Regions from separate parts of the Cellulosilyticum sp. I15G10I2 genome, predicted to be linked through region 1. Evidence: a T-box and tRNA genes for the amino acid it is inferred to sense, from the RefSeq annotation. Region 1 holds a T-box; the other holds one or more tRNA genes.
The links. A T-box is a leader RNA that pairs with one kind of tRNA and senses whether it is charged. The one in region 1 lies ahead of BN3326_RS02515 (glycine--tRNA ligase), so its partner is inferred to be a tRNA-Gly.
Positions count from the first base shown of each region.

Region 1 (3,421 bases):
AATCATTTCTTTTAAATCATCAGCTGTAAGGTCTGTGTCTAATTTAACACCTTTTTCTTCTTTGAGTTCATCTATAATTTTTTCGAAACGTGGTTTTGGTATTTCCATAACTACGTCTGAGAACATTTGAATAAAACGACGATAAGAATCGTATGCAAATCTTGGATTGTCTGTTTTCTTTGCAAGACCTTCTACTGCTGCATCAGTAAGTCCTAAGTTTAATACAGTATCCATCATCCCTGGCATAGAAACTCTTGCCCCGGAACGCACTGAAACAAGTAATGGATTTTCATTATCACCAAATTTTTTGCCTGAAAGCGCTTCTAACTCTGCTAAACTAGCTCTGATTTGGCCTTCCATTTCTTCTGTAAGTTTTTTACCATTGTCATAGTAACCTGTACACGCTTCAGTTGTTACTATAAATCCTTGAGGAATTGGCAAACCAAGTTGTGTCATATCCGCAAGGTTTGCACCTTTTCCACCGAGTAAATTTTTGTTTTTTGGATCTCCTTCTTTAAACATATAAACCCATTTTTGGCTCATGTTTTTCCCTCCTAATTTTTCTTCATTGCATGAAATAGTGTCTGTTTCTTAGTTTAGTTTGGCGACGAATACTAAGTAGACTTAGTTATTATTTCCATTTCCCATACATTATACCATAAATTTTGAGATTGAATAGAGTGTTTTAAAATTTTTAATCTCTATTATACATTTTTTGATAAGTTTTGCTATTAAAACTCCATTTTATTCTGAATATATGCTACTAAATGCTCAATATCTATGCGTTCTTGAGTCATTGTATCTCTATCGCGCACAGTAACTTTTTGATCTTCTTTAGTATCAAAATCTACAGTAATACAGAAAGGCGTTCCAATTTCATCTTGACGTCTATAACGTTTGCCGATAGAACCACTTTCGTCATACTCAATATTAAAATGTTTTGACAACATATGATAAACTGCTGTTGCTTCTTCAGATAATTTTTTTGATAATGGGAAAACAGCTGCTTTAACAGGCGCAAGTGCTGGATGAAATCTAAAAATAGTTCTTGTATCACCATCTTCTAATGTTTCTTCGTCATACGCTTCACATAAGAACGCAAGCGTTACCCTATCCGCACCTAATGAAGGCTCAATACAGTAAGGAATATATTTTTCATTAGTCGTGGGATCAAAATACTGCATATCCTCACCTGAATGCTCTTGATGCTGTTTAAGGTCGAAATCTGTACGGTCTGCAATTCCCCATAATTCTCCCCATCCAAATGGGAATAAGAATTCTATGTCTGATGTCGCATTGCTATAATGAGACAATTCTTCGGCTGAATGATCTCTAATACGCATATGGTCTTCATTAACCCCTAAATTAAGTAACCAGTTTTTACAATAGTCTTTCCAGTAACTAAACCACTCTAAATCTGTTCCTGGGCTACAAAAGAATTCAAGCTCCATTTGTTCAAATTCTCTAGTTCTAAAAATAAAGTTACCTGGGGTAATCTCATTTCTGAAAGATTTACCTATTTGACCTATTCCAAAAGGCACTTTTTTACGGCTTGTACGTTGTACATTTTTAAAGTTTACAAAAATCCCCTGCGCAGTCTCTGGACGTAAATAAACAACATTCTTTGAGTCTTCAGTTACGCCTTGGAAAGTTTTAAACATTAAGTTAAATTGTCGAATATCTGTAAAGTTATGTTTACCGCAAGTTGGGCATGCTATTTGATTCTCGTCAATGAAGCTTTTCATTTGTTCATTGCTCCATCCATCTACAATTGCAGGCTCTCCTTTTTCAACTAGAAAATCTTCAATAATTTTATCTGCTCTAAAGCGTTCTTTACAATCTTTACAATCCATAAGCGGATCACTAAATCCTCCAACATGACCCGATGCGACCCAAGCTTTTGGATTCATAAGTATGGCACAATCTACACCAACATTATAAGGGCTTTCTTGTATAAATTTTTTCCACCATGCCTTTTTAACATTGTTTTTAAACTCCACGCCTAGTGGGCCGTAATCCCAAGTATTTGCAAGTCCCCCATAGATCTCCGATCCTGGGTATACAAATCCTCGTGATTTGGCAACAGCTACTATTTGTTGCATGTTTTTTTCTTGCATGAACTTTCCTCCTTATTATTTTTGAGTAAAATAAAAAACCTTCCATCCCTATAATGCAAGGGACGAAAGGTATCTTCCGCGGTTCCACCCTTATTGAATGCAAAGATGCATTCCTCTTTCATAAAACATTACTCCAAAGTGCCTTTCATAAAAAAGCAGTAATTGGCTCACACTCTTCCAATCTCGCTGAAACTACTTACTCTTATTACTTCTCTTTTTCATCGTAATCTCATATTTACCTACGCCTTTAATTTAACAAAAACCTCTACTACTGTCAAGTACGAAGCACATCTTATTACATTATTTTATAATAATTTCTAAATTTTCACCTTCTGGTTCTTCTTTAGAAATTTTTATATCATTATTTATCCCCTTAATGCTATTGAATAATTCATTTTTATTGTTAATTTGATAAATAATAATTGATGTTGGATTAGATTCATCAGGCAAATACATAGCTTGAAGTTCATAGGTTGTAATATACGCACTAATAAGTTCCACAGTTTTTACTTTGTCAAGGGATATAACTTCCCATACTTCAGTGAGTTCAGAGGTTATGTCTCTATTTTGGGCTATCGCTATTGATTGCTCAGGTGGATTATCTGCAGCATCCGCCTCTTGCGAAGCTTTATACTCTTTCATTTGCGTATCATTAGAAAGCATCATATTGTCCTGAATCTGTTCTTCAGATGCACTTTCAGTTTTTGTCAGACTTGATTTTTTATGCTGCAATATTTGAGAACCATCTAATAATATCACAACGATCAGTAATGCAGCTGCAGTGCTTGCAACATATTTCATCCATGTTTTCAACTTTACATTCTTTTTAATTGATTCTTTATCTTCATGAATACTTTTCATAATATCCTCATGTAGTGTTTCAGGTATTTCAACGTCTTCTAAAGCCGCTATGCTCTCTACTATTTCTATTAAAGCCTTTAACTCTTCTTGGCAAGACTGACATGATTCTAAATGTCTTTCAAGTTCTTTTTGTTCTTCCGGGGTTAGCATATGATCTATATAAGCTGATAATTGTTCAATACATTCATGACATTTCATTGTTCACCCTCCTCGCTACCTTTTTTGACGAAAAAAGACTTATAAGGTTCCTTGTTTTGCTGTAAAATCTTTTTAAGGGCTAACCTTGCTCTAGACAGCCTAGATTTTACTGTGCCTAAAGAAATACTTAAAATAGCAGCAATCTCGTCATATGCATAGGCATTAATATCACGTAACACAATCATTGTGCGATGTTCTTCTTTAAGTTCTGTCATAGCCTGTTTTAATATCTCCTGCAACGCTTT
Region 1 covers NZ_FMMP01000006.1:531,501-534,921, reverse strand. Annotated here, with positions in the region: gene ppdK (pyruvate, phosphate dikinase) at 1-543, opposite strand, end outside; gene BN3326_RS02515 (glycine--tRNA ligase) at 732-2,117, opposite strand; T-box leader at 2,173-2,348, opposite strand; gene BN3326_RS02510 (anti-sigma factor family protein) at 2,418-3,176, opposite strand; gene BN3326_RS02505 (RNA polymerase sigma factor) at 3,173-3,421, opposite strand, start outside.

Region 2 (3,421 bases), on a different contig from region 1:
CTTGCTTTATTGAAGGCCCGTTATGAAGAAGCCCTTAGTTTTCCTGATGTAGTAGGTATCGCTATAGCTACAAGACCTGATTGTTTAAATGATGAAATAATTGATTATCTCGAAGAACTCCATCACCGGACACATCTTTGGATTGAGCTCGGTCTTCAGAGTGCTAATCCAGCAACTGCGAAATGGATTAATAGAGGTTATTCCTTAGAATGTTTTGAACAAGCCATGTATAAGCTCTCATCAAAAAAAATCGAAACTGTTGTACATCTTATTATAGGATTTCCTTACGAAACACTAGAGGACATCTTATCAACTATCAAGTATATCAGTAGTTTTTCCTTACAAGGTATTAAGCTTCATATGCTTCATGTGCTCGATAACTCTCCTCTTGGAGAAATTTATCTTACACAGCCTTTTAACTTACTTTCTAAGACTGATTATATTTTTACCATTGGTGAAATACTAAAAATATTGCCTCCCACCTTTGTTGTTCATAGATTAACTGGAGATGGTGATGCAGACCACCTCATAGCTCCTTTATGGACTAAAAACAAAAAGCAGCTCTTAAATGAATTAAATCATTATTTTAAAATTAATGATATCTATCAGGGGAAATATTTAAACACATATTGAGTTTCGTTTGTTTTTAATATACAATATTAGTAAAAAGTGTGAGGAGGAGTTCTGTGATTAATAATCATGAAGATTTTACGATTAATAAACTCATCATACTTTATCTTTTATCTCAAGTTAAAATACCACTATCTCTTTCCCAAATGACCCAAATTATATTAGAAAGAGGCTATACTAACTATTTTTCCTTACAGCAGTATTTAAATGAGCTAGAAAAATCTTATTTTATTATGACTTCTAAACAAAATAATACTTCTTATTTTGAGATAACAGATAAAGGTGTTGAAACTTTGGATTTTTTCTCTTCTAGAATTCCTGATTTTATTAGAAAAGAACTAGACCTATTTATAGAGGCCAATTGGAGAAAATTAAGAAGCGAATTAGACATACACGCCGAATATACACCGAATAAATCTAACGAGTATATTGTAAATTGTAAAGTTACAGAAAATAATTCAAGTCTTATCGAACTTAGTGTAAGTGTTGGTTCAAAGAAACAAGCTATTGAACTGTGTAATAAATGGAAAACTAGTGCTTCTACACTTTATAGTGAAATTCTTCAGCTGCTTTCCAAATAAAAAAAGATGTCGCAATGATAACGACATCTTTTTTTATTTGGAAGACTTATATTCAGATCATCTTACAAATGAATTAAAAAAATCGGGGTGACAGGACTCGAACCTGCGGCCTCCTGAACCCAAATCAGGCGCTCTAGCCAAACTGAGCCACACCCCGATAACAAGCGCGAGACGGGACTCGAACCCGCGGCCCTCTCCTTGGCAAGGAGATGCTCTACCACTGAGCCACTCACGCACATCATCATCATAAACTAATTTGTTTCTTCCGACGAAAATTATAATATCATATTTTGATTTTTGTGTCAACATATATTACCCTAAAAATAAAATAATTCTTTAATAATAGCTATCTATTACTACCTATAGTCTTTAATTTTTTTTATTTGATCTTCTATTTTTTGCCTCAATTCATCTGCATATTGAAATTTAGGCTTAACCTCCCCCAGCTGAGTGAGCAGCAATGCATCTATACTGCTTTGCTGCAAAGTTGCTGGATGGTTCATATAATCTCGTATTGCAATCATTTTGCTTATTATTTGAGTATCTTCCACAAGCATTGTTTCTGATAGTGTATGTGCCTTAGAAGTTTTGGGAAGATCTGTTATATCTGTAGATTCTGTCTGCGTCAAAAACTCTCCCATTATTTTTAAAGTATTATAAACTTCTTCTGATACCTGTAATGTGCTTTCCCCAATAGGTGGTACGTTCATTTCATAACCACCTGCATCCTCTTCATCCGAAGTCGTATCAAGCATTATTTCTTCTATCTCTTCTATGCCTTCATCTAATATGGATAATTCTAGTTTATCATTTTTTAAACAATATAGATCTCTTTTAATCATATTCTCCCCCCTATTACCCCCGTAAACCTTTCGTTCTATATGTCAGTATTAATACCATTCTCTATAATTTCCCATAATTCATCTTTCCCTTGTTTTGTCTCTGCCGAAAATCCAATCAATACATCATCAGCTGATAATTCAAGTCCTTTTCTAATGATACTTAAATGTTTTTGAACTTGACTTCTTTTAATTTTATCTAACTTGGTCGCTACTACAATAACATTTTGATGATAATGAGAGATCCAATCATACATCATTTTATCATTAGCGCCTACTTCATGCCTTATATCCACTAACAGAATAACCTTTTTAAGCTGAATTCTTTCCTGCAAATAACTATCAATTAATTTACCCCATTTTTCTCTTTGTTCTTTAGAAACCTTTGCATAGCCATACCCTGGTAGGTCAACAAACATTACTGCGTCTTGAATGTTATAAAAATTTATTGTTTGTGTTTTTCCAGGTTGAGAGCTTGTTCTTGCCAGCGCTTTCCTATTTACAATGGCGTTAATAAGTGAAGACTTGCCGACATTAGACTTGCCGGCAAAAGCTATTTCAGGTAATTCATGCTCTGGAAATTGACTTTTGTTTCCTGCTGTTATAATCATTTCTGACTTAGTTACATTCATTGCTTTTCTCCTTTTTTATGCAAATACATATTGCAGTACTTCATCCATGGTTGAGGCATAGATGATGTTAAGATTTTCTAAAATATTCTCTTCTATCTCTTTAATATTTCTTTCATTTGGCTTTGGTATAATGATATGATTAATATTGGCTCTTTTAGCTGCTATAAGTTTTTCTTTTAATCCGCCTATAGCCAGAACTCTTCCTCTAATCGTGATCTCCCCTGTCATAGCTATATCTGCTTTTACAGGTTTTTCTGTAAGTGCTGATATAATAGCCGTTGCCATAGTAATACCAGCAGACGGGCCATCTTTTGGCACAGCCCCTTCAGGTATATGAATATGTATATCGCAAGTATTATAAAAATCTTCTCTTATCTGAAGTGTTTTCGCTTTAGACCTGATATAGCTTAGCGCAGCCTTTGCAGATTCCTGCATCACATCTCCCATTTTTCCGGTAAGCTGAAGTTGCCCTTTACCGGGCATAGTATTTACTTCAATAGATAACGTATCTCCTCCTACAGATGTCCAAGCCAGACCTCTTACAACACCTATTTCAGGTTCTTCATTCTTTTTTTCATATAAGTAGCGAGGTATTCCTAGATATTCATTTAACTTATTGGGTGTGATACGTATGCTCTTAACGTCTCTTTCAATCATTTCTTTAACGGCTCTTCTGCAAACCTTTGCTAACATTCTTTCTAAACTTCTAACGCCTGCTTCTTTAGTATAATGTTCTATA
Region 2 covers NZ_FMMP01000028.1:265,648-269,068, forward strand. Annotated here, with positions in the region: gene BN3326_RS20215 (tRNA modification radical SAM protein MnmL/YtqA) at 1-633, shown strand, start outside; gene BN3326_RS20220 (DUF4364 family protein) at 687-1,211, shown strand; tRNA gene BN3326_RS20225 (tRNA-Pro) at 1,294-1,368, opposite strand; tRNA gene BN3326_RS20230 (tRNA-Gly) at 1,375-1,446, opposite strand; gene BN3326_RS20235 (hypothetical protein) at 1,568-2,053, opposite strand; gene yihA (ribosome biogenesis GTP-binding protein YihA/YsxC) at 2,089-2,682, opposite strand; gene lon (endopeptidase La) at 2,698-3,421, opposite strand, start outside.
Region 2: it has a tRNA-Gly gene. The T-box ahead of BN3326_RS02515 (glycine--tRNA ligase) is inferred to sense a tRNA for this amino acid. The anticodon was not compared.